Regions from separate parts of the Ferrimonas sp. genome, predicted to be linked through region 2. Evidence: predicted binding sites of a transcription regulator. Region 2 holds the regulator's gene; the other holds the start of a gene.
The links. Region 2 encodes sigma-54, which starts transcription at its own class of promoters, with help from an activator protein. Its sites were predicted from a motif close to GTTGGCACGNNNNTNGNNT; they were not measured.
Positions count from the first base shown of each region.

Region 1: a site for sigma-54 is predicted at 9,634-9,652, ahead of ACN0RV_RS06310 (superinfection exclusion B family protein). Genes of this name have one in related genera too.

Region 1 covers NZ_JBLXDO010000004.1:187,624-202,527, reverse strand. Annotated here, with positions in the region: gene ACN0RV_RS06370 (DUF4198 domain-containing protein) at 49-816, shown strand; gene cbiM (cobalt transporter CbiM) at 826-1,440, shown strand; gene ACN0RV_RS06360 (hypothetical protein) at 1,437-1,967, shown strand; gene cbiQ (cobalt ECF transporter T component CbiQ) at 1,946-2,722, shown strand; gene ACN0RV_RS06350 (energy-coupling factor ABC transporter ATP-binding protein) at 2,719-3,495, shown strand; gene ACN0RV_RS06345 (DUF134 domain-containing protein) at 3,656-3,964, shown strand; gene ACN0RV_RS06340 (NifB/NifX family molybdenum-iron cluster-binding protein) at 3,967-4,416, shown strand; gene ACN0RV_RS06335 (MarR family winged helix-turn-helix transcriptional regulator) at 4,448-4,903, opposite strand; gene ACN0RV_RS06330 (DUF2955 domain-containing protein) at 4,866-5,882, opposite strand; gene ACN0RV_RS06325 (HlyD family secretion protein) at 5,890-6,939, opposite strand; gene ACN0RV_RS06320 (hypothetical protein) at 7,072-7,557, shown strand; gene ACN0RV_RS06315 (TetR/AcrR family transcriptional regulator) at 8,196-8,960, shown strand; gene ACN0RV_RS06310 (superinfection exclusion B family protein) at 8,975-9,580, opposite strand; gene ACN0RV_RS06305 (DUF342 domain-containing protein) at 9,713-11,386, opposite strand; tRNA gene ACN0RV_RS06300 (tRNA-Leu) at 11,490-11,576, opposite strand; tRNA gene ACN0RV_RS06295 (tRNA-Leu) at 11,636-11,722, opposite strand; tRNA gene ACN0RV_RS06290 (tRNA-Leu) at 11,745-11,831, opposite strand; gene ACN0RV_RS06285 (methyltransferase) at 12,175-13,188, opposite strand; gene ACN0RV_RS06280 (putative bifunctional diguanylate cyclase/phosphodiesterase) at 13,410-14,904, shown strand, end outside.
Region 2 covers NZ_JBLXDO010000001.1:335,251-350,154, forward strand. Annotated here, with positions in the region: gene tldD (metalloprotease TldD) at 1-141, shown strand, start outside; gene ACN0RV_RS01560 (TolC family protein) at 310-1,677, shown strand; gene ACN0RV_RS01565 (HlyD family secretion protein) at 1,674-2,648, shown strand; gene ACN0RV_RS01570 (ABC transporter permease) at 2,645-3,718, shown strand; gene ACN0RV_RS01575 (ABC transporter permease) at 3,715-4,869, shown strand; gene ACN0RV_RS01580 (hypothetical protein) at 4,906-5,760, shown strand; gene yjgA (ribosome biogenesis factor YjgA) at 5,818-6,342, opposite strand; gene pmbA (metalloprotease PmbA) at 6,463-7,803, shown strand; gene ACN0RV_RS01595 (HPr family phosphocarrier protein) at 7,856-8,128, opposite strand; gene rapZ (RNase adapter RapZ) at 8,106-8,972, opposite strand; gene ptsN (PTS IIA-like nitrogen regulatory protein PtsN) at 8,969-9,415, opposite strand; gene hpf (ribosome hibernation promoting factor) at 9,418-9,705, opposite strand; gene ACN0RV_RS01615 (RNA polymerase factor sigma-54) at 9,729-11,180, opposite strand; gene lptB (LPS export ABC transporter ATP-binding protein) at 11,248-11,979, opposite strand; gene lptA (lipopolysaccharide transport periplasmic protein LptA) at 11,976-12,518, opposite strand; gene lptC (LPS export ABC transporter periplasmic protein LptC) at 12,505-13,059, opposite strand; gene kdsC (3-deoxy-manno-octulosonate-8-phosphatase KdsC) at 13,056-13,604, opposite strand; gene ACN0RV_RS01640 (KpsF/GutQ family sugar-phosphate isomerase) at 13,610-14,584, opposite strand; gene ACN0RV_RS01645 (calcium/sodium antiporter) at 14,602-14,904, opposite strand, start outside.

The DNA.
Region 1 (14,904 bases), on a different contig from region 2:
TTTTAAATGAGTAATATTTTGCTCGTTTACTCATCGACGGAGCGTTCCATGTCCCAGTTTCTTCGCGCCGGTCTGCTGACCGCCTCTCTCCTCAGCGGTGCCGTCAGTGCCCACTTCCAGGAACTGATCCCCCAGTCCGATTCCCTGAACGCCGCCAGCGGTGGTCAGGTGCAGCTGGCGCTGACCTTTACCCACCCCATGGAACGCGGACCCGCCATGGCCATGGGTGAGCCGATGCAGTTTGGCGTGGTCGGCCCCCAGGGCAAGCAGGACCTGATGAAACGCCTCACCCCGACCCAGGTGGATGGCAAGCAGGCCTATCTGGCGGACTATCGGGTTACCCGTCCCGGCGACTACCTTTTCTATCTGGAGCCCGCGCCATACTGGGAGCCCGGTGAGGGCAAGATGATCATCCACTACACCAAGGTGGTGGTGGACGGCTTCGGTGCCCTGGAGGGCTGGGATCAGCCGGTGGGATTGCCGGTGGAGATTGAGCCCCTGAGCCGCCCCTACAGCCTGTGGACCGGTAACCTGTTCCAGGGTGTGGTACGCCACCAGGGTGAGCCGGTTCCCTACGCCGAAGTCGAGGTGGAGTGGCGCAACGACGGCAGTGTCACCGCCCCTTCCGACGGCTATGTCACCCAGGTGATCAAGGCGGACGCCAATGGCACGTTCAGCTACGCGATGCCCAGATCCGGCTGGTGGGGCTTTGCTGCCCTGCTGGAAGCCGATAAGCCGATGACCAATCCCGAGGGCCAGCAGGTGCCCGTGGAGCTCGGCGGCCTCATCTGGGTTCATGCCCGGGATATGAAGTAGGAGATAACCATGGCCCACATCCCAGACGGGGTACTCTCTCTGCCGGTACTGGCCACCTCAGGTGTGGTGGCCGCAGGCCTGACCCTGGTGGCGGTGAAGCGGATGAACTACGACCGCATCCCCCAGGCGGCGGTGCTGGCGGCGGCGTTTTTTGTCGCCTCCCTGGTGACGGTACCTGTGGGCCCCTCCAGTGTTCACCTGATCCTCAACGGCCTGATGGGGGTGTTGCTGGGTTGGGCCGCGGTGCCTGCCCTGCTGGTGGCCCTCTGTATGCAGGCGGTCTTCTTCGGGTATGGTGGTCTGTCGGTGCTCGGGGTCAACGCCCTGAATCTGGCGCTGCCGGCGCTGTTGTGCGCCTGGTTTATCGCCCCCGGACTGCGCGCGGCCCAGGGACGAGCTGTGCTCTATTGGGGGGCCGCCGCCGGTGCCCTGGGCGTGGGGCTCACCGGTGTGATGGTGATGCTGTCCCTGATGGCCAGTGGTCCCGAATACCTGCCGGCGGGCCGGGTTATCCTGGTGACCTACCTGCCCCTGCTGCTGGTCGAAGCGGCGGTGACCGCCTGGGCACTGAGCTTTATGAAACGGGTGGCACCCGAGTTGCTGACCCCGGGAGAGAACGAATGAGATCTTGGATTCTAGGCCTGGCCCTGGTGATGAGCTGTGCCGCCCAGGCACACCTGCTGAAGGTGTTTGCCTATGGTGAAGGAGGCCGGGTACACGGGAGTGTCTACTTTGCCGGCGGCGGTCCGGCCACCGGGGCCAGTGTCCAGGTGCTGGCCCTCGACGGCTCCCTGCTGGCCACCCTGACCCCGGATGAGCAGGGGGAGTTTGTCTATCATCCCGCCGAGCCCAGGGATCTGGAGCTGCTGGTGGGTACCGGCGATGGTCACCAGATCCGTTGGCCGGTGAGTGCCAGTGAACTTCAGGGCGCCCCGCCGTCGCCTCAGCCCGGCAAGGCCAGTGTCCCGGAGGCGGTGGACCAGCAACGGCTGTTGTCGATGATTGAGCAGGCGGTGGCCCGTCAGGTGGGTCCCCTGCGCCAGGAGTTGCAACAGGCCCAGGACAGGGCCAGGTTGTCTGACATCATCGGCGGCCTGGGGATGATCTTTGGCATCGCCGGAGTGGCGATGTGGTGGCGGGGACGCCGGTGAACGACGGCCTCTGGCTTAAAAGCCAGCAGCCCCGCTGGCTGGAGCGCAGTGACCCCAGGTTGAGGGTGCTGTGCGCCCTGGTGTTGCTGACGGTGACCCTGGGATTGAGTCATCCCCTGCCCCTGGCCCTCTCTCTGGGGTTTGCCCTGAGCCTGGTGCCCCTGGTGGGTCTCTCCTTCAAAGCCCTGCTCAAACGCCTGCTGGCGGTGGAGGGACTGATGATTCTGCTGCTGATCTCCCTGCCCTTTACCCTGCCCGGAGAGCCGCTGTGGCAGGGGCTGGGGCTGACCCTGACCGCCGAGGGTCTGGAGCGGGCCCTGGTGGTGCTGCTGCGTGCTAACACCATGGTAGTGGGGATGCTCACTCTGCTGGGCAGCATGGAGCCCGAACGGCTGGGGCACGCCCTGGCTCGTCTGGGGGTGCCGGACAAGCTGGTGCACCTGTTCCTGATGACGGTGCGTTACCTGTTTGTGCTGCTGGAGGAGTACCGGCGCCTGCGTCAGGCGATGCGGGCCCGAGCCTTCAAGCCTGGCAGTAACCTGCATACCTGGCGCACCCTGGGCTGGCTGATCGGTATGCTGCTGATCCGCTCCATGGAGCGCTCTACCCGGGTGCTGGCGGCGATGCGCTGTCGTGGCTTCCAGGGGCGCTTCTACCTGATCCACAAAGGGGAGTGGCAGGCGATGGACAGCCTGCACCTGGCCCTGTTTACCTCCCTGGCCCTGAGCCTGAAACTGCTGGAGACCCAGTTATGAGTCACCCACTGATTGAACTGCGCGATCTGGCCTTCGGCTACGGAGAGCGTCCCGTATTCCAAGGGGTGAATCTGACCCTGAACCCCGGTGAGCGCCTGGCCCTGGTCGGGGGCAACGGTGCCGGCAAGTCCACCCTGCTGCAGCTGATGGTGGGGCTGCGGCGCCCCCGCAGTGGGCAGGTGCTGGCCTTTGGCCAGCCCTGTCGTGACGAGGCGGACTTTCACAAGATGCGCAGCCAGGTGGGGCTGCTGTTTCAGGACTCCGATGACCAGCTGTTCTGCCCGACGGTGATCGAAGATGTGGCCTTTGGTCCCCTGAACCAGGGGATGGAGCAGAAGGAGGCCACCGCCCTCGCCAGGGAGACCCTGGCCAGCCTGGGACTGGAAGCCTTCGCCGATCGCATCACCCATCGTCTTTCCGGCGGAGAGAAGCGGTTGGTGGCCCTGGCGTCGGTGCTGGCGATGCGTCCCAAGGTGTTGCTGCTGGATGAGCCCACCAACGGCCTGGATGAGCAGGCACAGCAGCGACTGCTGGAGCGGCTTCAGGGGCTGGACCTGGCGATGATCCTGGTGTCCCACGACAAGTCGGTGATCGAGAAGCTGGCCAATCGGGCGGTGATTCTGCAGCAGGGGGAGCTGCTGGAGGCGGTGATGCACAGCCATCCCCATCAGCACACCCACAGCCATCTGCATATCCACCCCAAACGGGAGCTGGAGAGCGATCACAGCCATCCCACCCCGGCCCACAGCGACCACCACAACGCCGGCAACTGATGCCTATGGCCACCCCTGCTTTGGCGGTGGCCACCCCCTTCCCCCGCCGTCGTTTCCGTTGAACCCAGGTCGTTAGCCGCATCACCCTTTTTACTGAATAACTGGCATATGCCAATTACTCGCGCTAAGGTTATTGGCATATGCCAGATACGAGGTGGATATGCCCAGACCCAAACTCACCCGCAAGGTGCGCTGCTGCGCCCCTTACAGCTTGTACAAACCCAATGGTGTGCCCGGCAAGGAGCTGACCAAGGTGCCCCTGGGCGCCGATGAGCTTGAGGCGATGCGCCTCACCGACATGGAGGGGATGAGCCAGCAGCAGGCGGCGGAGGCGATGGGGGTATCCCGGCAGACCCTGGGCAACATAGTGACTTCGGCACGCCGTAAGGTGGTGTCTGCCCTGGTTCAGGGCCAGGCGCTGGAGATGGAGTCGAGCTTGCCCTTCCCAGCAGAACAAGAGGAGCAATAGTTATGGCCATTGCCATGCCAGTAACCGACCGGGCCCGGGTGGCCGGACACTTCGCCAAGGCCAACGCCTTTGCGGTCTACAGCGATGAGGGTCAGCTGATTCGCATCGACAACAGCCAGGATGGTGGCTGCGGTCAGAAGAAGCGCCTGGTTAAGGTGTTCAAGGAGATGCAGGTCACCAAGGTGGTGCTGCGCAACATCGGCGAGCGCTCCCTGGCTCGTCTGCTCAATGCCGGCATCGAGGTGGAGCGACTGACCCGGGGCGCCACCATCGCCCAGGTGTTGGACGGCAGCATCGCCACCAACCCGCTGACCGAAGCGGCCCAGGGGCGTCCCTGCAAGCCCAAGTCCAGCAAGTGCTGTGGCCATAAGAGCCCGCCGAAGCTGCTGGAGACCGCACCGGGTGCGCTCAGCAGGGCGGACGGTGCCCTGCCCAAGATCAAGTTGAACTGATTACCCCTTCAGTGAGTCGCCATGGATGGCGCTACTGGGTGCGCACATCCTCGCGCACCAGCTTTTCCAGGATCCCCCTGAGCAGGCGTTGCTCCTGCTCGCTGACCCCCTCGAAAAACTGAGCCTGGACCTGCTTGAGCAGGGGCGTACAGGCGAGGTTGACCCGTTCTCCCTCGTCGGTGAGGCTGAGCATGCGGGCCTTGCGGTTGGCGTCGCTCTTACCGGCGCGGATAAGGCCCCGCTTGATGCAGTTGTCCACCAGCCGTTTGGTCACCGACCTGTCCCGTTTGAGCACGTCCGCCAGTTGCTGTTGGGGGATGCAGCCCAGGTGGTTGAGTACCTTCATGGCGCCGACCATCTCCAGGGTGATATCAAACTCCTGCTGCAATCTCTGGGTGCAGATGGCCCGGTACTGTTTCTGGGCCAGGGACATGATGAAGGTCAGGCTGTTATCCAGCTCCGGAATGGCGGTGATGGTTCTGTTCATGATGCCTCTGATGGTAGAGCAGGTTTCCCAGGGTCAGCAGTAGCAGTAATACCAGGGTCAGTTGCCAGCCCCGCTGCAGGGTGTCCGCCAGGCCAAACTGGTTGGGGCCGACATAGAGCTGGATCGGCAGGGCGACCCCAAGCAGGGCGTCCCCATGAAGATCCTTATCCGGCCCCTGAGTCGAGCCAATCTGATAGGCGATGGCCAGAATCAGCAGGCCCAGGGCCAGCCCGTAGAAGGGTATCATGGTTTGATGGCCCAGCAGCAGCACCATGAAGATCATCGCCAGGGCACAGCCGCCCACCTGGGTGATAAAGCGTACTCTTAGGACCTTGAGGTAGCTGTCGTGGCTGACCTGGGCGGCCGCCAGGATCAGCGGTACCATGCAGAAGGTGGCCGACAGCATATCCACCATCATCAGAAATCCCTGACCCAGCCCCAGCAATACCACAAAGTTCAGCCTCTGCCGATAACTGATCGGCTTCTCGAGGGGCGGAGCACCTTTTGGGGTGGGGGCGGGTGGGAACAGCATGGCAAACAGCTTCATTACCACCAGGGTGATGATCATCGAGAGCAGGATCTCCTTGAAGCGGTTGACCATGTCGAAACTGCCGCCCTGGGCAAACACCACCACGATCACCCAGTTGAACACCGGCATGATCAGCGCGCCGATGCGGGCGGGTTGGGTGGCGCGTTTGCGCAACTGATCGAACAGCAGCAGGCTCAGGGCCCACACCACGTAAGGGTGGTCACTGAACAACTCCACGGTGATCAGGGCGGCAAAGCTGGCCAGCAGGGCGGGGAAAAACTGGCTGACCAGGCCTGCCCAGGAGTAGTCCCTGGCCTTGGTGACCGCCAGCACCGGAAACAGGGCCAGGTAGACCGGCGAGGTGAAGTCCAGGTAGCGCCCCAGCAGCATGCACAGGGTGACCGTGCCTGTGATGCGCAGTACCTGGTTCCAGTCGGTGGCTTGGCTCATGTCGGCCTCAGTAGATGTAGCGGAACAGGGCGATCACATCCATCCAGGCGCCCGCCACCTGCCCCCAGAGGCTGTCGTCCCGGCGCACCATGACGCTGGCCTTGGCACCGGAGATCAGGGCGGGATCCAGATCCGCCACCCGGATGCGGGTGCGCACCTTCTGCTGTTCGCGGATCCAGCGGTTGTCGTTGGTGACATCTGCCAGGCCGGCGGTATCGCTGGAGGCGTCGTACACCGCCTGATCCCGGTTGATGATCTCGCCTTGGAAGCGGTGTCCCGGCAGGGCGTCGAACACCACCCACACGGCTTGGCCCGGCTGGAGGTAACGGCCGCCCTTTTCGTTGAAGTCGGCGTAGACCCAGGGGCGCTGGCCGTCCACCAGGAAGATCACCGGGGTGCCAGCGCTGAGGTAGCTGCCCTCACTGAGTTGCAGGTTGGTGACCCGGCCCTCGGTGGGGGAGAGGATGCGGGTGCGCTGCAGATCCAGCTCCGCCTTGGACAGTTTGGCCTGAGCCAGCAGGATGGCGGCGTCCCCATCCTGCTCCGACAGCTGGGCCTGAAGCCGGTGGACTTCAGCCATGGCGGCGGCCACCGCCGCGTCGGCGATGGTGGCGGCGTTCACCGAGTCATCCAGTTGCTCCTGGGTCACCAGGCCGCGCTTGACCAGGGTCTGGTGGCGCTCAAGACGAAGCTGATCATTGTTGGCCTGCTGACGCTTCTGCGCCAGGGTCAGGCGTGCCACCTCCAGCTCCTGCTGACGGGCCAGGTGATCCTGTTGGGCTTGCTTGAGATCCGCCTGGGCCTGGGTCACCGCCAGCTGATAGCTGCGGTCGTCCAGGGTCATCAGGTGGCTGCCGGCGGACACCTTTTGGCCATTGCGCACCTCAACGGCGATCAGGTTACCGGAGACCTCCGGGGCGATGTTGGCGACGCTGCGATGCAGCTCGGCCTGGGTGGTAAAGGGCGCCTGGGTGTCGCTGCCCATTAGGAACAAGGCGAATCCCAGGGTAAGGCTGAGCACCAGGTAGAGGCTCCACTGGTATGGGGTTTGACTCATTTTTGTTTCACCTGCAACAATATTGGTTGCAGCATAGCATACCCACCGGGGCGTGAAAAAAACGTTTTCTGAGGCACCGCTGTGGGGAATTGGTTATCTTGGCGGAAGAGGTGCAATTTCAAGGAGAGTGCCATGGCGCGCAAAACGGCGTTGCTGTTGATACTGGCTCTGGCGGGCTGTGTTGGGCTGCAGGGCCAGGTTGACCATGTCCGAGCCCCGGCCGAAGCAGCGTCGAGTCCACCGCCGTCGGAACTGCCTCTGCCGGCTCTTGCTTCGGATCAGGCCAGGGTGGAGCAGGTGCTGGGGATGGAGGGCGACAAACTCTGGATCGCCCTGGCGGCGCGCCCCGCAGGCATCGAGCCTCAGGTGCTGCTTACCCCCCGGGGGATGAGGCTGCCCTCGGTGTCGGGGCGTTGCCCCCTGGAGCGCAATCTGGCCCGGGCCCTGGTGGTGTTTCTCAATGAGCGCCTGGCGGGACAGGTGATGACCCTGGAGGGGATGGCCCTCACCGAACAGGGGATGGTGGCGGATGTCACCCTGGATGGCCAGCCGCTGCTGCAGAGGCTGGAATCAGAGGGGCTGGCCCGCCCTGCAGGCAGCCTGGGATGGTGCCCCTGAACATTTTTTGCAAGCCTGGGGTTTAAATGCCATCTGATTGAGTGATGCCAACACGGGAAGCTGCTCTCAACAGGTGTTCACGGAGGCATCACGGTTTCCACACAGTTGCGTCGGGCGGCTGTGACGGAGATGGGTCATTCCAATTACCGCTATTTATGACCCAGTAATCAAAACGTCTAATTGACTAAACGGAAAGGTGGAATAAATTGTCTGGATGAATATGAGGTAGGGAATTAATTAAAAATCTCACTGGGTTAACGTCCTGAGAAATATGTTAATTAAATAAGTGGCGTGCTATTTTAATCCTTCGTGGGATCCCTGCTTGATTGACCCGAAGTGATTTCAGTCACTGTTGACTCTGCGCCAGAATGGGGCGTTGAACCCCATTGGGGCGGGATTTGCTGTTATCGGTGTAAGGCAGATTTGCAGTAATTGGCATTCAGTGTGCCAAATTGGGCGATCACCATGAGATCGGGGCTCCAGGGCAGGAGGTCGATTATGTCTGAATTTTTAAAGTTAACGTGCTAACGCTCAAACTTTTTGTTTTTGGCTTTCATTAAACGTGGCGTAGCTAACATTCGAGCGTGATTTTCAGGCGTACAGTGGGTCCAGATTTGCGTTTTAAGGAGTTCATTGATATGGAGCAGGAAGCTAAGTCCGGGCTCAATTCTAGCCATTGGGCTTCGCCGGTGCACGCCCGTTTCCGCCAACGGGACCAGGCACTGTTGCGATTGGGGGAGAGTCTGGTGAAGGAGCAGGGTATTGTCTCTTTCCGCTTCTCCGAGTTGGCACCCCGTGCTGGGTGCAGTGCAGGGACGCTGTATAAGCACTTTAACTGTAAAGAGGATCTGCTGGTCGCCATCTTCGCCAAGCATGTGGAGCTGTTGACCGAACGTCAGCCTGAGCTGATGAATGCGGACCTCAACCACGCCGAGCGCTGGCTGGCGATGCACCTCTATGGTGCCATGGCCGTGGCCCACACCAGTTGGTCTCTGGGCTTTAACGCCCTGGCCGGTGCCGAGGGGATCGTGGATAAGGTGAGTGACTACCGTCTGCAGGAGATGCAGATGTTTGTGGATCAGGCCTGTTCTACTGCCAAGCGGGTCGTGGAAGCGGCGCGTATTGAAGGGCAGCTGGTGTCCGATGATCAGGAGATCGAGGTGGCCCATGCCACCATGGTGGCGTGCCAGCGTGGTGCGACGACCATGATCAACAATCCGATGATCGCCCAGAATCTGAATTTCAATCAGATCCAAAAGCTGTATGACAGCCTGGCACTGATCACCGGGACCCTGAACTGGCGGGTGGGTCTGACCCCTGAATCCCGCGACCGGGTGATCAAGGCGGTGGAAGAGCAACTGATTGCTCTCGAGCAGGAGCACGACCTCTCTGCTGTGTTCTAGGTTATGACAGCCCCTTAGGCAGCGTGGCGGCTGCCTCGGGTCAGATTGGCCGCGAATTCGGGTCGACTGGCCAGCAGCCGCTCTCTCTGCTCTTCGCTGAGCTGCCCCTCGGGCAGCCTCAGTACCTTCCGAGTCAGTTTCCCCCTGGCCATGGCGGTGATCTTCAGCGGTGCCACCGGCCCTTCAATTGCGTACTCTTCTACTGAACCCGCACGGGCGAGGATGCCTGACTCCACCAGGGCACTGACGCCATGGTGATTCAAAGGCATGGGCACGCTTCCGCGAGCCTGCAGGATAAATTCACGTAAGATGGCCCGCTCGGTATTGTCCAGGGTCTGCACCTTCTCCTCCATCAGCAGCTTCTGCTGGGCGGCAAGTCGCTGCTGCATGATGCGGCCGAAGATCAGGCGTCCGGCCAGAGTGGCCAGATAGGCGCAGCTGGCCACCACCGCCAGACCCAACCAGGAGGCGTAGTCGGTTACCCACTGTTGCAGGTAGAGAGACTGGGCCCACTTAACCGGCAGCCACAGCAGGGCCAGGCTGGTGACCAGGAGCCACAGCGCCAGTTTGTAGAGAGGGGCGTTGGTCAGGGTATGGATCTGAGAATCCTGACTTCCCATGGTGGTGAGTCCTCGCGTCGAAAAATTGGCGGATACGGGCATTCCCCATTGTGAAGCAAAAGGGGTGCCAGCTTACAGGCTAGAGTCTGGCGCGCCGCACCTAGTAAAAAGGTCGAGAAAGATCAACGACCTCTAGTTGTTGGGGTTAACCAGGGGCTCGACCTGAATGGTGTTGCCGTCGTTGAATACCTTGCTGGGGCCATACTCCCTGGCACTGGTGAGGTGCTGGGTGCCAATCTCCACCTCCACCTGGGGATAGAGACTGTGGCTGATACTGACGGCGACCCGATTGAAGAAGCTGGCCAGCTTCTGGTCGGTTTCCGACAGCAGCAGTTGGGCTTCGGCAAGCCTGGCACTGTTCTGCTGCTGTGCCTGGGTGAACTGGGCCACCAGCCTCTTGCGCTCCTCGTCGCTCTTATCCTTGGCCATGGAGGCCTTGTTGACCGCCTGGCGCAGCTTATAGCTTTGGGCCAGCAGAGACTGCTCTTTCTGGTGATACTCCTTGGCCATGGCACGCAGGTGCTGTACCCCGAGGCCTGCCCGAATGCGGCTCTGAGTGGCGGCACGGGAGCCCAGGTTGATGCAGTTCACCGAATAGGTCACCTGAGTCAGGCCGCCGACGATGTCGCCCTTCTTGCCGTTGGGTACCCCGACGGTAAGGTTATTGCCACTGTGGGACTGGCAATGAACCAGTTGGGTCTGGACCAGGATGTCGCCGCCCGCCTTGAGGTGGGCGTACTGGGCGAAGGCCAGGTGGATCTCGCCTTCGGCCTCCAGGGAGGTGCTCAGTTTGCTGTTGTCGACAAGGCGACCGATTACCCCCTTACCCACGACGATGTCTCCGCCCGCTTTAAGCAGTTCTCCATCCACAAAACCATTGACTGTAATGTCGCCGCCGGCCTGAACCCGCATCTCCTCATCCACGTTGCCGTTGATGACGACGTTGCCGTGGTAGTTGATGTGGCCGGTACCGACATTGACGTCTTTCAGGGTCAGGACCTCGACTATCTCCAGCCCATCCTTGGTCTCTTTGGGCTGGCCGTCGGAGCTGGCCAATAACAGGTTGGGATCGTTGTCGGCGGTGGTGGTGCCCTTACCCGCCTTCAGTTTGCGGTCCTTGCCGGGTTTGGCCTTGAGCACCTCACCGATAACGTTGTAGCCGTCGACACCGGGCTCGGCGTCGTGTTTGCGCATCACCTCGTCGCCAGCCTGGACGGTGACAATCTCGCCAAGGTCGCGCATGTCCACCTTGCCGTTGTCGAGGATCTTAGGGGCCATCAGCCTTTCTCGATTGAGTTTGACCAGGCGTTCCAACTGGGCATCCCGGCCATTCTGGGCGGGTTTACCCTTGGCGATGGTGGCACTGATGCTCTCCCCGGGAGAGGCGGACTCCGCCTGCTGCAACAGGGTGTTGATGGCGTTTTTCAGCAGACCGTTCTGGATGGCAAGTGTCTGGAGCTCCTGTACCAGCTCCTTAAAGCCGATACGGCGACCACCCTGGGGTGAGGTCAGGGTGGCCGTTACCTCCATCTTGTCGGTGGAGAGGTTGAGCTTGCACTCTCCATCCAGCTTCATCGCCAGTGGGATTCGCTGTACCTGAGCCTTGTTGGCGCCCTTGGCCTGATGCTTCAACAACTGCAGAGCCTTGCGGACGTCGTTGTCGAGGAAGGCGCACTGGCGATAGGGAGAGTCGTCCACCAGAGACTTAAGCTGGCCCAGTTCCACTAGGGCATGCTTTTCTGGGGTGAGATCCACACAGAGGGTCTGGTGTTCTTCGTCGAAAAAGAGGAGGTCCGGTCCTATCATTGCGCCATTACTTTTGCTAATTAGGCGAGTTCAGCGAGTATACCGGATTGTTGACAATGGGGAATAGCAAAAAGCCCCGACCATGGGTCAGGGCTCAAAAATTTGGTGCAGAAGGAGAGACTTGAACTCTCACGTCCTAACGGACACTAGCACCTGAAGCTAGCGCGTCTACCAATTCCGCCACTTCTGCAAATATCGAATAATCGATTCAGGTCTTATTTTTTGTCGGCTTACCATCTCAAAAGAGAATGGTGCAGAAAGAGAGACTTGAACTCTCACGTCCTAACGGACACTAGCACCTGAAGCTAGCGCGTCTACCAATTCCGCCACTTCTGCATTTAGCCGTGGTATCGATGAGTGGTGCAGAAGGAGAGACTTGAACTCTCACGTCCTTGCGGACACTAGCACCTGAAGCTAGCGCGTCTACCAATTCCGCCACTTCTGCTCTGCATTTCCTCATCGGTACGGGGGCGCATTATAGAGAGATTCCGCGCCCCGTCAACACCATTATCCAATTAGTTTTTCGTTCGAGCAAATTTTAATCTGAAACGCCAGGGCGTGGTGATCCTTGCTGTTTGGAGTTTGGCCGGGGATGACGGCAACCAATCAAGGAGTTCGAGTGCGGGTCTAGTGGGTCTAAATCAAGATCGAGCGACGCCGAGTGGTTGTCGTCATCCCCGGCCCCGAAGGGCGCCGCCTGTTACGTGTTACTCACTCATTGAGGGGAGCGCCAATATCCTGATGCAGGCAGCGTTGCAGGTTGGCGCAAAGCCACACAGCAAGGGTTATCACGTCCTATGGTCAGAGTAGATTTTGAACTTTTTATCCTGTGCGGCGATGTTGACCCTGCCGAAGGCCTTTTCCAGGGCGTCGCCGTAGGGCAGGTGGTGATTGGCCACAAACAGCAGTTGCCCACCGGGCTTCAGGTGTTTGCGGGCACCGGCAATGAAGGCCTCGGCGGTGGCAAAGGTCTGTTTGCCCGCGTGATGGAAGGGCGGGTTGGAGATGATCAGATCAAACTCCCCCTCCACATCACTGAATCCGTCGGAGGGGTAGACTCTTGCCTCCAGGCCGTTGGCGGCCAGGGTGGCCTGGCTGCAGGTCAGGGCGAAGGCGTTGATGTCCACCATCTCCACCTGAGTCTGGGGGGCCCTGGCCTTGATGGCGGTGCCGATGATGCCGGCGCCACAACCAAAATCCAGAATCCGGCCCTTCAGCTCCGGCAGGTGTTCGAGCAGCAGGGCGGTGCCTGCATCCAGTTCGCCCTGGCTGAATACTCCGGGCAGGGCGCACACCTCGACGGCGGGATCCCCGGCCCGGTAGGCCGCAGTGGCGGTCAATTCAGGCTGGGCCGCGGACCGACTGATGCCCATCAGCATCTGGCAGTGGGCACCGGTGGCGTACTTGCTGACAGGATCGAAATGGGCCTTCATCAGCTTGGGGGCGCTCTTGATCCCCCCCTTGTTGTCGCCAACCAGGAAACAGGGGGTGCCTTCAGGCAAGCGGGCCGCCAGCCACTGCAACAGGTGAGTGGCCAGGGCCTTGGCGCCGGGCAGCACCATGATGGCGGCGTCCACCTCAGGCAGGTCTGTGGTCAGGTCGCAGCCGAAATGGAGATCGCCGACCTGGAGCTCCTTCAGGTGGCGGTGGACCAGGTAGTCGTGGGTCAGGGCGGTCACCGTCATTCCCTGCCGCTGCAACTGAGGAATCAGGCCATCTGCCATGGGATTCAAAATCAGCAGGCGCGGTCCGAGTTCGTCGGCGTACTTCTCTATCAGGCGGCTTGGGTTGGTCAGGGTCATGGTGCTCAGGGCCGAGTAAAAAGGGGCGCCAGTATAGCACTGTGATGGGGCCTTGCCTGTAGTTGCGGAAGTTCAACAAATTTTTCAGTCCGTTCCGGATGTGGCTGATCCCTGTTCTACACTAAGTTTCATAGGATGTTCTTCGGAGCAGGTGCAGTAATGGATTCGCGGCTGATTGCCCTGCTCACCGGGGGGCGGCCCGCTGTCCTTCAGGAGAGACGATGAGCCGTTCTAAGGCCCTTCCCTTTATCAGTCTGCGCTGGAAGTTTCTGCTGGTGCTGGCTGTCATTATGACCCTGCTGACTCTGTTGCTGGGGCAGTTGGCCCTGCGTCATTTCGGTCAGCAGCGGCAGCTGGTATTGGCGCAGCAGGCGGAGTTTCTCCAAAGGGATTATCACCAGACCCGGGAGATGCTGATTGGGCAGCTGGTGTCTGTGGGGCGCGAGCTGGAACAGAGGCTGGCTCAGCACTCGGATCCCCTCCCAGGACTCAGGGCACAGTGGCGTGAACTGCGTGGCCTGTGGCACCTGTCCGGTATGCACCTTCACAATATTCAGGGTGAGAATCTGCTGTCTCTGGGGGGCTATCCTCTGCCCGGGGACAAATGGCTGGATGCCCTGGAATCCAGAGATCAGCGGCTGAGTCGAGCCCGCTGTCGGCCCGGCTGCATCCTCGAGGTGGCCATGCCCGTTCCCATTCAGGGGAAGCTGCACATTCTGGTGCTCTCCACTCCCCTGGAGCGAATCCCCGAAATCCTGGCTGACCATCACGATATCGAATTGGCGATCCTGGGGCCGCCTCAGGAGAGCAGCCTCAATCCATGGGGTCGCCCCATTCTCAGCCTGACCCACAGGGAGAGTAACTATCCGGTGCTCAGCGGTGCCGCCTCCCTGGTGACGCTTGAGCAGCTGTCCGACAGCCCCCGCTTGGTGGAGCTGGGGGGGCGCCACTGGAGCCTGTCCCGATGGCCCATTGACGGCGGCCACCAGCTGCTGCTGTTCAGCGATGTCAGTGACCTGGAGCTGGGACTGCAATCCTACCTGAGGGATATGGCGGGCCTGATGCTGCTCTGTGTGCTGGCGGCGGCACTGCTTGGCGGCTGGCTGTTCTGGCGTCCACTGAAGCGGGTCCAGGCGCTGCAGAAACTGCTGCCTCTGTTGCCCAATCGTGATTACAAGAGGTTCAGGGAGCGGCTGGCCACCGGAGGTGCGGGCTTCAGCGATGAGGTGGACCGCCTGGAGCAGGCGGTGGGCGAGACCGCCACCCAGCTGGAGAAGCTGCATGAGGAGGTGGACAGGTACACCCATGAGCTGGAGCGGTTGGCGATGATGGATACCCTCACCGGTCTGCCAAACCGAACCATGATGCACCATGAGCTGAGCAAGTCACTCAGCAGCCTGGGCCGGACCGATGAGAAGATCGCCCTGCTGTTCCTGGATCTGGATGAGTTCAAGCGCATCAACGATACCCTGGGTCACGATGTGGGGGATGAGCTGCTGAAGACCGTGGCCAACCGCCTGAAGAAGAGTGTGCGTTCCATGGATACGGTCTGTCGCCTGGGCGGTGATGAATTCACGGTGATTATCCGTGGCCTGGGAGAGGGGGCCAACATCCACAGGATCATCCACCAGATCTTCGTTTCCCTGCAGCAGCCGGTGCAACTGGGGCGCCACACCCTGATCGTCACCACCAGCATCGGCGTGGTGTTCTGTGACA
Region 2 (14,904 bases):
CAGACCATCTCCATGGTGGGGAACGATCTCTCCCTGGACAAGGGAGTGGGCGTCTGCGGCAAAGAGGGGCAGAGTGTGCCTGTCGGCGTGGGTCAGCCGACCCTGAAGCTGGACCGCCTGACCGTGGGTGGCACCGACTGACCCTGTCTGCGGAGTGAGTATTCGGGGCCCTTTGGGGCCCCGTTTTTGTTGCTGACGTGAAAAAACTGCAGTGCTGACGTGACTTAGAGATCAGACGAGTGGAAAAGCACTCGACTGTGAAACTGGATGGAGTAAGATCTAGAGTTTCAACTCTAACTTGGACAGACGATGAGATATTGGATCTGTGCCCTGCTTTGTCTCAGCGGCTCCCTGTCTGCTCAGCCCCTGAGCCTGCATCAGGCCTGGCAGCGGGTGGAGAGCGTCAGTGACAAGCTGCAGGCTCAGCAGCAGGCCCATCAGCGGGCCGAAGCGGAGCTGGGCGTGGCACAGCAACTGGGTGATCCCAGCCTGACCCTGAGAGGCAGCTACCTGCGGCTGGACAGCCCGGTGGAGCTGGATGCCAGGGCAATCAACCCACTGCCACAGATGCTCTCGGCGCTGCCGGCTGGATTGCTTCCCCCCTTGCCGGACTCCGCCTGGAAAACCGAGATCACCGACCGCGATATCTACCATGCCAGCCTGCAGGCGGTGTGGCCTCTCTATGTGGGGGGGCGCATTGAAGCGGCTAAGAGCATCAAGGCAGCCGAAGCGGAGCAGCAGAAACAGCAGACCCGTCTGGATACCCAGGAGCGCTTTACCACCCTGGTGGAGCGTTACTTTGCCCTGGCGTTGACCCATAAGGTGGAACAACTGCACCAGGCAAGGTTGGAGACTCTGAAGCAACACCTGGCCAATGCCCAGGCGCTGCAACGTCAGGGACAGATCGCCGAAGTGGAGAAGCTCAATGCCCAGGTGGCCATGGAGCAGGGGGAGGTGGCTCTGTCTCAGGCCAGCCGTCGACGCACCCTGGCGCAGATGGCCCTGGATACCCTGTTGCAGCAGAAGGGCAGTGAGCTGAGCCAGCCTCTGGCTCTGCCGATGCAGAGCCCGGATCTGGGTGGCTGGCACCGGCAGATGCTGGACACCCATCCCGCATTGGCCCTGTTTGGCGCCAAGGAGGCCCAGGCCAAAGGGGCGATTGAGGCCGAACGGGGTCGCTACAAGCCGGAGCTAGCCCTGGTGGGCAACTACAGCTTCGACGTGGATGAAAGCCTGTTGTCTGAGCTGGAGCCCGAGTGGATGGTGGGGGTGACCCTCAAGGTGCCTATCTTCACCAATGATGGGCGTAATGATCGGGTTCGTGCGGCGAAAAGTGCTCAACTTCAGGTGCAGCACCTCAAGGCGCAGACCCGGCAGGATCTGGATCTGCTGATGGCCTCCAGGGAGCAGCAACTGACCCAGGCTCAGCACGAGTACCGTGCCCTGGCCAGCGCCGAATCCCTGGCCAGAGAAAACCTCAGATTGCGTCAACTGGCGTTTGCCCAGGGGCTGGGCACCTCCATCGATCAGGTGGACGCCGGAGACAAGCTGCTGGAGGTGCAGACTGCCCGCGCCGCGGCCCAGTACCACTATCTGGTGGCCCTGGGACAACTGGCGGCCATGAGTGACAACCAGTCGCTGCTGTTCCAACTTCTGATGAGTACCGAAACCCAATGAAACGACTGAACCAACTCTTTGGTCTGCTGGCAGTATTGCTGCTGGCGGGCCTGGCAGGCCGAGCCGCCTGGACCCTGAGCCAGCCGGACGCCAAGTTTATCCAGGGCCAGATTGAAGCCCGCCAATACCATGTTTCCTCCAAGGTGCCCGGTCGCCTGGAGCGAATTCTGGTTCATCGTGGCGATCAGGTGGCAAGAGGCGATCTGCTGTTTGCCATCAGCAGCCCGGAACTGGAGGCCAAGCAGACCCAGGCCAGAGCCGGCCTGGAGGCGGCCGAGGCGCTGAAGGCCCAGGCGGACAATGGTGCCCGTCGTCAGGAGGTGTTGGCGGCCCGCGAACAGTGGCACAAGGCTCAGGCCGCCGCCGAGTTGGCCCGGGTGACCTTCGATCGGGTGGAAGCCCTGTTTGACGAAGGCGTGGTGGCTCGTCAGAAGCGCGACGAAGCCTACACCCAGTGGCAGGCGGCCCAATTCACCGAGAAGGCCGCGGAAGCGGTTTACCAGATGGCGGAGGAGGGCGCCCGCCAGGAGACCCGGGATGCCGCTGCCGGCAAGGCGTTGGCCGCCCGGGGCCAGTTGGACGAGGTGCAGGCGGTACTGGCGGACAGCCAGATGCGTGCCCCGCGCGCCGGTGAGGTCAGCCAGGTGTTGCTGGATGAGGGGGAGTTGGCGCCCACAGGCTTCCCGGTGGTGACCCTGGTGGACATGAGCGATGCCTGGGCCCTGTTCAATGTTCGCGAGGACAGTCTGGCCCGTTTCCCCGAGGGGGAGCAGGTGCAGGTGCGCATCCCCGCCCTGGGCAACAGCTTTCCCTTCACGGTGCGTTACCGCTCGGTGCTGGGAGACTACGCCACCTGGAACGCTACCGAATCTGGCATGGCCTTCGACCTGCGCACTTTTGAGGTGGAGCTGGTGCCCGTGGACACCATCCCCGGCCTGCGAGCCGGGATGACCGCGCTGATTGAGCAATGACCAAATCCATCGTCGTCCTGCTGCACCGCAGTATCCGTGATCTGCTGTCGGACCCCTGGCAGGCAAGCCTGATGACCTGGCTGCCGGTGCTGTTGGCCCTGTCTCTGTGGGGCGTATTCGCCCGCAGCCTGCCTACTCAACTGCCTGTGGCCTGGACAGACATGGACAACACCACGGTCAGTCGTGCTTTGGGGCGACAGTTGCAGGCCAGTCCGGCCATCGGCCTGGTGGCTTATGCCACCGAAGCGGAGGCGGAGCGGGCGATGCGACGTGGCGAGGTGTATGCCCAGGTGGTGATCCCCTCCAGGTTTGCCGCAGACCTGATCGCCGGGCGTCAGCCCCAGTTGCCGGTGCGTTATAACGCCCAGTATCTGCTGATGGGCAAGCGGCTCTACTCCGCCGCGGCGGGGGCCATTCGCGGCGGCCTGGCTGAGGTGGGGGCCCAGGGGGCGCTCTCCGACGGCACGCCAACGGAGTCACTGCCTGCGGTCATGGTGCCGGTAACTGTCTCCATGACCCCCATGTTCAATCCGGACCTGGGGTATCTGCCCTTCCTGTTGCCCGGCCTGCTGCTGGCTCTCTACCAGCTGCTGGTCAGTGCCACCCTGGTGAATGCGGTAGCCAGGGGCAAGCGCGGTTTGCCCCTGAGGATCATGTTGCTGCTGCTGTGGTGGTGGCTGATGGGGGGCGTCGGCCTGCTGGTGCTCTACTCCGGGCTCAATCTGCCCATGGCCGGATCCATGTTGATCCTGTGGCTGGGGATGATTCCCCTGCTTGGTGCCATCGCCGGCATCATCCTGCTGGTGGCCATGGTGGTGGATGACCCGGTGCGGGCCACCAGCATAGGCGGTGCCCTGTTTGCCCCGGCCTTCGCCTATATGGGAATCAGCTTTCCCCTGGAGTCGATGCCGGCTGCCGCTCAGATCTGGCGGGTACTGATGCCCACTACCCATTACCTGCCGCTGATGCTGCAAGCGGGGGCTAACCACAACTGGTCGGCCACCTGGCCGCTGCTGATGATGTCACTGCTGCTGATCCCGGTGGCCTGCCTCTACAGGAGGATGCCATGAGCTGGTGGCAACTGTTCAAGCTGGAGTGGCAGGGGCTGCTGGCGGACAAGGCCGCCATGCTCACCGCCATCGGCGGCATCCTGTTCTATGCGGTGATCTATCCGCTGCCCTACGCCAACCATGTGGCCCTGGACCAGCCAGTGGCGGTGGTGGACCTGGACCAGAGTGCCACCAGCCGTCAGCTGCTGAGAATGTGGCTGGCTTCGCCCAAGGTGGCTCTGACCCAGGTTTACCCTGACCAGAGGTCGGCGGAGTCTGCCCTCACAGAGGGGGATCTTAAGGGGATGATCATCATTCCCCACCAGTTTGAGCGAAACCTGTATCGGGGAGAGCAGGTACAACTGGCCGCTGCCGGGGATGGCAGCTTCCTGCTGCCCTACAGCAATCTGGCGACCGCTGCCCTTGAGGGGGCGGGCTACCTGAGTGCGACGGTGCGCTTGCAGCGTGGCGTGGCCTCGGGAGGGAACATCGCCACTGAGATGCGTCGATTGCAGCCGGTGAAGGTCCAATTCCAGCCGGTGTTCAATCCGGGCATGAGTTACTCCAGCTATGTGCTGCCCGGCGCCCTGGTGCTGATTCTCCACCAGACCCTGTTGATGGTGGCGGCGATGCTGGGGGCCAACAACTGGAATACCCGCGGCGGCTGGCCTGGCTACCCAACGGCCACCTGGCTCTGTGCCCGGGCGGCGATGTTGGCCTGTCTCTATCTGCCCTCCTGCGTTCTCTATTTCGACCTGGTGCTGCCCTGGCAGTCGGTGGTCATGGCGGCCCCGTTCGAGACCATGGTCAGTGTGCTAACCCCCTTCCTGCTGGCCACCGCCCTGGCCGGGGTGGCCATCAGCACCCTGTTTCAGCGCCGGGCGGTGCCGGTACAGCTGATGGTGCTGACCGGCATGCCGATCCTGTTTACCAGCGGTTTCGTCTGGCCCACGGACAGCATGTCCGCCCTGCTCAGTGGCCTGTTTGCCTGGTTGCCGGCCCAGCCGGCGATGATCGCCATGATCAAGGCGAACCAATTGAATTTGGGGCTGTCTGGATTGGGGTACGAACTGTCTTCCCTGTGGCTACAGGTGCTAGCATGGGGCATCCTGGCCCTGCTGGGGCTGAAAAGACGTCAGGCATTGGGCAGCCATGATCCCACCGACGTCTGATTCGTATCATGTTGTTTTGATTAACAAGGAATCGTGATGAACCGCCGCTATCTTGGATTATTGCTGCTGGCCTTCGGTGCCAGCGCCAATCAGCCCGCCATGACCTTTACCCCCTACACCGTGGCCTTTCCCTCGGCCTCCCTCGAGGACAATGGCAAAGTGGGCCAGGAGATCTACGGTTTTACCCTGGATAAGGGGGCACGCCTCAACGACCAGTGGCTGATGAGCTGGCAGCTTGAGGGGGCCTACAGTGACTTTGATTTCAACCGCAGTTCATTGATGGATGGACGCCTCGAGGCCTGGGATAACGTCAAGACCCTGGGGGTGGGGGTAAACTTCACCAAGCCCAACCGCAGCGGCCTGACCTGGTTCCTGGGGCCGAGGGTACAGTGGTCCTACGCAGACACCGCCTCGTTTGGCGACGGCTTCGGGTATGGTCTGCTGGCGGGGGCCAGCTATCCGGTCAGTGAGACCCTGACCCTGGGCTTCGGTGGGGGCTACTTCAATGACCCCTATGATGTTCGCTGGATGCCGGTGCTGTTCATCAAATGGCAGATCACCGACAAACTCCGTTTGGATAACCCCTTCGAGCCCGGCTTCGCCGGCCGCGGAGGCCTGGAGCTCTCCTACCGGTTAAACCCCACCTGGGAGTTCGGTGCGGGTATGGCCTATCGGACCCAGAACTTTGCCGTGGACGAGGGGGGCATTGAGATTGAGCAGCCTCTGAGTTTCCTGCGGGGCAGCTTTACTGCCGAAGGGGGCTGGCGCCTGTCCGCTTACCTGGGTCATCGCTCCGAAGGGGAGTTCTCCCTGCGCGGCCCCGATGGCGGGGAGAAGCGGGACCTGGCTTCAGAAAGCGCCTTTGGCGTGGTGGTGACCACTCACTTCTGAGGTGGCTTAGCGAAAAAGAAAGGAGGGAGGCCTGTGCCTCCCTCCTGATACTCGTATCTACTCTTCCAGGTACTGACGCACCAGCTTGAACAGCTCCCGGGAGGACTTGGGTGGTTTGCTGGCCTTGGCTTCCTTGGCGGCCTGGCGAATCAGCTGACGCACCCGTTGGCGCTCCTCGGCCATGGCGGGAACTTCGGCAAACAGCTCCTGCATGGCATCGTCACCCTCGGCAATCAGCCGGTCGCGCCATTGCTCCATCTTGTGGAACTCCTGGTTGGCCTGGTTGTGCTTGTTGCGGATCTTGTCCAGGGCCGCCACCAGGGGCTCAGGGTCCCGGCTGCGCAGCAGCTTGCCAACAAACTGCAGCTGGCGGCGATGGGCTTCGTTCTTCCCTTTCAGGCGCTGGGCCAGGGCAACGGCGTCCTCCAGCTCTTCGTCCATGGGCACCTTGGCCAGGTCGTTTTTACCCAGGGCCACAATCTCGTTGCCGATCTTCTGCAGCTGTTCCGCTTCCCGCTTAAGCTCCGACTTGCTGATCCACTCCTCTTCCTGGAGCTCCGGTTCCGGGCGTTTTGCTGCCATAGTTACTCTCCTCAAAATCTTGTCCGCCTATTCTAACAGGCTCTGAAGCGTCATGCCCCTATCGGAGCGGGGGCGGGGTTTGCTATCCTTTCTTGCAACTGAATTTTATGGAATCGACGAGTGACTCAAGTCAGCATTGAAGCCCAGCGTCAGCAGCTGGAGGAGGCGGTAGCCCTGGCCCTGGACGAGGCCAAAAAACTGGGGGTGTCCGCCGCAGAGGTGGCCATCAGTAAGCAGCAGGGATTGAGCGTCTCTACCCGCATGGGTGAAGTGGAGACCGTAGAGTTCAATAAGGACGGTGCCCTGGGCATCTCCCTCTACCGCGAGGGTGCCAAGGGCAATGCGTCTACCTCGGATCTCAGTGCCCAGGCGATCGTCGATGCGGTGCGCGCCGCCGATGGCATCGCCCGCCACACCACGGCAGACCAGCACAATGGCCTGGCCGAGGTCGAGCTGATGCCCACCGAGTTCCCTGACCTGGATCTTTACCATCCTCATGCCCTGACCCCGGAGGAGGGGATCGATCTGGCGGCCCGCTGTGAACAGGCGGCTCTTCAGAGCGAGCATGGTATCGAGATGTCCGATGGCGCCAGCTGCAACAGCCACGCCGGCATCAAGGTGTATGGCAACAGCCATGGCTTTATCGGCAGTTATGCCTCCTCCCGCCACAGCCTCTCCTGCGTGCTGATCGGCAAGGATGAGCAAGGGATGGAGCGAGACTACGACTACACCGTGGGACGCCGGTTTGCCGACCTGATGAACCCGGAAGAGCTGGGCGTGAGTGCCGCCGCCAAGGTCAGCGCCCGCCTGGGGGCGCGCAAGATCGACACCTGCGAAGTGCCTGTGCTGTTCTCTGCGGAGACCGCCACCGGCCTGGTGGGCCATCTGGTGGGCGCCATCAGCGGTGCGTCACTCTATCGTCAGTCCTCTTTCCTGCTGGACAGCCTGGGCACTCAGATTCTGCCCCAGTGGTTCTCCATCGAAGAGAACCCCCACCTGCCAGTGGGCCTGGCCAGTGCTCCCTTCGATGGGGAGGGGGTGGCCACCCGCGCCCGGCAGATTGTCCGTGACGGCGTACTGGAGTCCTACCTGCTGACCGCCTACTCTGCCCGTCGCCTGGGGATGACCACCACGGGTCACGCTGGTGGCATCTATAACTGGCAGCTGGCCAGCAATGGGGGGGACTTGGCTTCCATGCTGAAGCAGATGGGTACCGGCCTGTATGTGACCGAACTGATGGGCCATGGTGTGAACGGGGTGACCGGGGATTACTCCCGCGGCGCCGCTGGTTTCTGGGTGGAGAATGGCATCATCCAGTATCCGGTGCACGAGATCACCATCGCCGGCAACCTGAAGCAGATGTACCGGGATATGGTGGCGGTGGGTACCGATGTGGATCCCCGTACCAGCATCAAGACAGGTTCCATCTTGCTGAGTGCCATGAAGGTCGCCGGCAACTGATCGGGGCTGGTGTGCCAATGAGATAAAAAACCGGAGCCAGGCTCCGGTTTTTTTATTCTGATTCGTCGAAGCGACCGCTGAACAGCTGGGTGACCGCTTCCAGGGCGGGCTCGGCGTCCTGGCCCTCGCAGATCACCGTCACCTCCTGCCCCTGGCAGGTTTGCAGCATCAGCAGGCCCAGCACACTGTCGGCACTGGCGCTCTGGTCTCCGTGGATCACCTGGATACGGGCGTCGTAGTTATGGGCCAACTGCGCCAGCCGGGTGGCGGCGCGGGCGTGCAGGCCCAGCTTGTTGACGACTTTAAGGGTTCTTGTCAGCTTCACGTTTGTCCAGTTCACGGTGACGGACCGAGGTCTGCTTCTGTCGCTGACGGAAACGTTGCTCCAGCTGCTCGGCGATGTAGACACTGCGGTGCTGGCCACCGGTACAGCCGATGGCGACGGTCAGGTAGGCGCGGTTGTTGCGCTCCAGCATCGGCAGCCAGTTGAGCAGGAAGTTCTCAGTGTGTTCGATAAAGCGCGCCACTATCCACTCCTTGGCGAAGTAGCGCTGCACCGGTTTATCCAGACCGGTGAGCGGTCGCAGGGCGGGATCCCAGTGGGGGTTGGGCAGGAAGCGTACGTCAAACACGTAATCGGCATCCTTGGGAATGCCGTGTTTAAAGCCGAAGGATTCAAACACCAACAGCAGCTCCCGCTCCGCCTGACCCAGCAGGCGGGTGCGCATCTCATCGGCCAGCTGATGGACCGACAGGCCGTCGGTCATGAAGCTGTGATCGGCCAGGTCGCGAATGGGGGCCAGCAGTTGGGTCTCTGAGGCGATCGCTTCCGCCAGGGAGGTGCCGCTGCGCGACAGGGGGTGCAGCCTGCGAGTCTCGCTGTAGCGCTTGATCAGGCTGGTGTCTGACGCGTCCAGGAAGTAGATCTGTTTTTCGATGGAGTCCGGCAGGTGCTTCAAAATCTCCGGGATCTGTTCCGCCTGGTCAGGCAGGTTGCGGATGTCCAGGCTGACTGCCAGGGTGTCGCACTGATCCAGCATCTCCTCCACCAGGGAGGGGAGCATCACCGCGGGCAGGTTGTCGACACAGTAGCACCCCAGGTCTTCGAGGACCCGAAGTGCGACGGATTTGCCGGCACCGGAACGTCCGGAGAGGATGATCAGCTTCACGAGGTCACCAGGGCATAAAGCTCCGAGTCGGTACTGCATTTACGCAGGGCCCGGCAGGTCTCTTTGTCCTGCAGGGTCTTGGCCATGGCGGCCAGGGTGGCCAGGTGCTCCTGTACCGCGTCCTCGGGGACAAACAGGGCAAACAGCAGGTCCACAGGCTTGCCATCGATGGCGTCGAAGGGGATCGCTTCGTCGCACTTGATGAACACGGCAATGGGGCGGTCGATGTTGGCTAGCCGGCCATGGGGCAGGGCGATCCCCTTGCCGATGCCGGTGGTACCCATCTTCTCCCTGGCCAGCAGGCTTTCAAACAGCTGCTGGGGGTTCAGGTTGCCGTGATGCTCGCCCGCCAACTGGGAGATCATCTCCAGGGCGCGCTTCTTGCTTAGGCCCGGAGCGGCGATGGTGGCGCACTCCGGGCTGAGTAACGTGGATATGTCCATGATTAATGGCGTGAAATTTTCTCTTTGTGCTTGATGACCTGACGGTCCAGCTTGTCGATAAGGCCGTCGATGGCCGCGTACATGTTGTCGTGGTGGTGGGTCGCGTACACTTCGCGGCCACTCAGATTCAGTTTGGCTTCGGCGGTTTGCTGTGTTTTCTCCACATTCAGCACCACGTAGACGTTGGAGATATGGTCAAAGTGGCGCTCCAGCTTGTCGAACTTGGTGTGCACATAATCTCTCAGAGCGGTAGTGATCTCGACATGATGACCGGTCAGATTGATTTGCATATAGGTTCCTCCTTTTTTGCTGGTTACAGCTGTTTCCGCTGATTGGATGGAGCAATGCCCAGGGCTTCCCTGTACTTGGCGATGGTCCGTCTCGCCACCTTGATGCCCTGTTCTGCCAGCAGCTCCGCCATTTTACTGTCACTGAGAGGTTTCTTAGGATTCTCTGCAGCAACCAATTTTTTAATTAAAGCACGAATTGCCGTGGATGAGCACTCGCCGCCACTGTCTGTGCTGACGTGGCTGGAGAAGAAGTACTTCAGCTCGAAGATGCCACGGGGCGTATGCATATATTTCTGGGTGGTCACCCGGGAGATGGTGGACTCGTGCATGTCCACCGCTTCGGCCACATCGTTGAGCACCATGGGCTTCATCGCTTCGTCGCCGTATTCCAGGAACCCCTGCTGGAACTGGACGATGCAGTTGGCCACCTTGAGCAGGGTATCGTTGCGACTCTCCAGGCTCTTCAGGAACCACTTGGCTTCCTGCAGGTGACCGCGGACGAACTGGCTGTCCGCCTGGTTGCGGCTGTTGCGGCTCAGGGCCGCATACTGCTCGTTGATGCGGATCTTGGGCATGGTGTCCGGATTGAGCTCTACCACCCAGCGCCCCTTGCGCTTGGAGACGGCCACATCGGGAATCACGTACTGGTCATTGTCGCTGACCAGGGCGCTGCCGGGACGAGGGTTGAGGGTCTGGATCAGATCCATCGCCTCCTTGAGCTCCTCCTCCTTGAGGCGGGTCTTGCGCATCAGTCCGCGGAAGTCGCGGTTGGCCAGCAGATCCATATTTTCCTGAATCAGCATCTTGGCCTCAGCCAGCCAGGGAGTCGCCCCATCGAACTGACTCAACTGCACCAGCAGGCACTCCGCCAGATCCCGGGCACAGACGCCCACAGGGTCGAAGCGCTGCACTCGCTTGAGTACCGCCTCCACCTCGTCCAGCTCGACCTCGTCGTCGCCCATGGCTTCGAGAATATCCTCGGCAGTCTGGGTCAGGTAGCCGCGTTCATCGGTGGCATCGATGATGGCCACCGCGATGGCGCGATCGGTATCGGACATGGGGGTCAGTTCCATCTGCCACAGCAGGTGGCCCTGAAGGCTGTCACCGGTGCTGCCCTGGAAGGGCATGTCATCCTCCCGACTGGCCATGGGGGCCGGGGAGGATGTGTAATATTCATCCCAGGAGGCGTCGACCTGAAGATCATCCGGCATGTCGGTCTGACTCAGGGCCTCGCTGGTGTCCAGACTGGCGGCTTCCGGGGCGGGCTCGAGCTCATCCCGGGAAGGGGCATCCGGGGTGTCGGGGACGGCTGGGCTCAGATCCTCCTCGACTTCAAGCAGGGGGTTGGCATCCAGGGCCTCCTGAATCTCTTGTTGGAGATCCAGAGTCGACAGTTGCAGCAGGCGAATGGCCTGCTGCAGCTGCGGGGTCATGGTGAGCTGCTGTCCCAGCTTTAGCTGTAGAGAAGTCTTCATTTACAACAACCTGTCCTTATTCCTTCTTGTTTTTTCCGGTTGTATTCCTGGTCGGGAGTTCAAATTACTATAGCTTGAACTGGTCGCCCAAGTATACCGAGCGCACCAGCTTGTTCTCGAGGATGGCGGCGGGTTCGCCCTGGGCGATCAGCTCGCCGTGGCTGACAATATAGGCGTGTTCACAGACGTCCAGAGTTTCACGGACGTTGTGGTCGGTGATCAGTACGCCCAGGCCGCGGTCCCTCAGGTGCTGGATGATCTTCTTGATGTCGATCACCGAGATCGGGTCGACGCCAGCGAAGGGCTCGTCGAGAAGGATGAATTTGGGATCGGCGGCCAGGGCCCGGGCGATCTCCACCCGGCGGCGTTCGCCGCCGGACAGGCTCATCCCAAGGCTGTCGCGGATGTGGGTGATGTTAAACTCTTCCAGCAACTGCTCCAGTTTCTCCACCCGCTGGGACTGGCTCAGCCCTTTACGGGTCTGCAGCACCGCCATCAGGTTGTCGTACACAGACAGTTTGCGGAAGATGGAGGATTCCTGGGGCAGGTAGCCGATCCCCTTTCGGGCCCGGCTGTGCATCGGCAGCAGGGTGATCTCCTCACCGTCGATGAGGATCCGCCCCCGGTCGTTCTGCACCAGGCCCACCACCATGTAGAAGGTGGTGGTCTTGCCGGCGCCATTGGGGCCAAGCAGACCCACGATCTGGCCGGTGCTGACCTCAAGGCCAACATTCTTGACCACTTCCCGGCCCTTGTAGGCCTTGGCCAATTTCTCTGCGGTCAGGGTTGAGCGGGTCATTGCTGCTTCTCACCCTCTTTCTTCTCCTTGGGCTCGGCCAGGGATTTCAGGTCGGCTTCCGCGGGCTGGAAGATGGTGGTGATCTGCTCATCCTTGTTGCCTTCGGCCACCAGCATCTGCTTCTCCAGATCGTACTGGATGGTGTCGCCCTGAACCAGGCTGCCGGACTGGCGCATCTCCGCTTTCCCTTTCAGTGTAAGGATGCGTTTCTGGATGTCGTAGCGAATTTCGGCGGCTTCGGCCTGGGCCAGTTTGCCGTTCTCCATCATCTGTTGGTAGGTGGCGGGAGAGCCGGAGGCGATCAGGGTGGTCACCACCTTGTCGTCGGTGGCTTCGGCGCGCAACTCGTCGGCGTTGATCAGCAGGGTGCCCTGGGTGATGCGCACCCGGCCGGAGTAGATCAGCATGCCGTTAGGCAGATCCGCCCGAGAGTTGTCGGCTTTGACCTCCACCTTTTCGTGAATGTCGCTGTCCAGGGCTGTGGCGCCGGTGCTGCCCAGCAGCAGCATGGCAGCCAGAAGCAGTTTAAGGGGTTTCATAGATGGCATTTACCTGACTCTTCAATTCAATCCGGTTCAAATTCAGATCCGCCCACAACCCTTTGGCGGTGATGTTAAAGCCCTCGCCATTGCCTTTGATCTGGCGGTTGGAGGTCATGATCATCGTCTCCAGGTCCAGTTCCAGATAGTCGGTGGTAATGGTCTTAAGTGGTTCGTTGGGCTCGATGGCTGTGATGATAACATCATTTTCCAGTACCACGTGGCGGCCGTCACTGAGTTGCCCCTGAGTGGCCTGTACCCGCCACTGACCCTGGCTGTCTTCAGGGTAGAGCAGATAGTCCGGCTCCTGCAGGCGGGTGAGGGCCAGGGCCTGGTAGTGCTCCATCTGTTCGGCATTGATCTCGGCACTGAGGCGGCCTGACTCTGAGTAGATGCGGCTGCGCAGATTCTTGGCGACGAAGTCCGGCTGGTAGCTGGGTTTGACGTCCACCTGTGCCTGGTCTTTCATCACCATGGATCGCCAGGTCAACAGGATGGCGGCACCAAACAGGATGGCAATGGCTATCCCTTCACGCTTCATACGCTCATCCCTTTGGCATCCTTGAAGGTGCCCTGGGCTTCCATGATCAGATCGCACAGCTCACGGACGGCACCAAAGCCGCCACGGGTGCCGGTGACCAGGTGCGCTTGGCGCAGCAGCAGCGGGTGAGCGTCATTGACCGCAACGGACAGGCCGGTGAGCTCCATCACCGGGGCGTCCACCAGGTCATCTCCGATGTAGGCACACTGCTCGTCCTGCAGATCCAGGGCGGCCTTCAGCTCTTCATAGGCGCTGACTTTGTCCTCCACCCCCTGATAGATGTGGGCGACGCCCAGGGCGCTCATGCGATTTTGAACAATTTCGGAGCGGCGGCCGGTGATGACGGCCACCTGAACACCGGTGCCCTGCAGGGCTTTGATGCCGAAGCCGTCTCTGGTGTGGAACGCCTTGAGCTCCTCGCCCTGGTTCCCCAGGTAGATGCGGCCATCGGAGAACACGCCGTCCACGTCGCACACCAGCAGGCGGATGTTGGCGGCTCGGTCCAGATTCTCCTGAGAGACGGGGCCATAGAGGGTATCGATCATGGTCATCAGAGTACTCCCGCTTTGAGCATGTCCATCATGTTGAGGGCGCCGACGGGGCGGCCCTGGTCGTCAATGCGTACCAGGCCATTGATCTTGCGCTCCTCCATCAATTTGAGGGCTTCGGCGGCCAGGATGTTGTCCGCCAGGGTAATGGGGTTGGCGGTCATCACCTGGCCTATGGTGCTGTTGTGGATCTCCACCCGGGCATCCAGCACCCGGCGCAGATCGCCGTCGGTGAAGATGCCGGTGAGACGCCCCTGATCGTTGACCACGCAGGTCATGCCCAGCCCCTTGGCGGAGATCTCCAGCAGGGCTTGTGACAGGGAGACCTTCTCCTCCACACAGGGCAGGTGCTCGCCTCTGTGGGTCAAATCGTCGACGCGCAACAGCAACTTGCGTCCCAGGGCGCCGCCGGGATGAGACAGGGCAAAATCGTCGGCGGTGAACCCTTTGGCCTGCAACAGGGCGACCGCCAGGGCATCCCCCATCACCAGGGTGGCGGTGGTGGAGGAGGTGGGCGCCAGCCCCAGGGGGCAGGCTTCCTTCTCCACCTTGATGCACAGGTGCACCTGGGCCAGCCGGGCTAGGCTGGAGTCCGGCTTGCCGGTCATGGCGATCACCGGGATGCCCAGACGGCGAATCACCGGCATCAGGGTCATGATTTCGCTGGCCTCGCCGGAGTTGGAGATGGCCACCACCACATCCTGCTCGGTGAGCATCCCCAGGTCGCCATGGCTGGCCTCGCCGGGATGGACGAAGAAGGAGGGGGTGCCGGTGCTGGCCAGGGTAGCGGCAATCTTGTTGCCCACGTGGCCGGATTTGCCCATCCCCATGACGATCACCTTCCCCTGGCAAGCCAGGAGCTGTTCACAGGCGGCCACAAAGCTGTCGTCGATGTATTGCTGCATCCCCTGCAGGGCTTCAATCTCCACATCGATCACTTCGCGTCCCCATTGACGCAGTTGAGAGGGGTTGGTCATGGTGTCGCTTTGCTCCTTTAACCCGCCTGACTAAACAGCATGCCCTGATAGGCAATAAATACAACCAGAAGGATAAGTCCTTCGATGCGTCCCAGTATCTGACGTTTTTTCATCCACAATAGCAGCAGAGGCGCCAGGCTGGTGGCCAGCATCATATAGAGGTCCCGGCCGGCGGCGTTGGCATCCACCTGGCCCGGGGCCAGCAGTGCCGGAATCGCCAGCACCGCAAGAATATTGAACAGGTTGGACCCCACCACGTTGCCAATGGCCAGGTCGTCTTCATTTTTGAGGACGCCGGCGATGCAGGCGGCCAGCTCCGG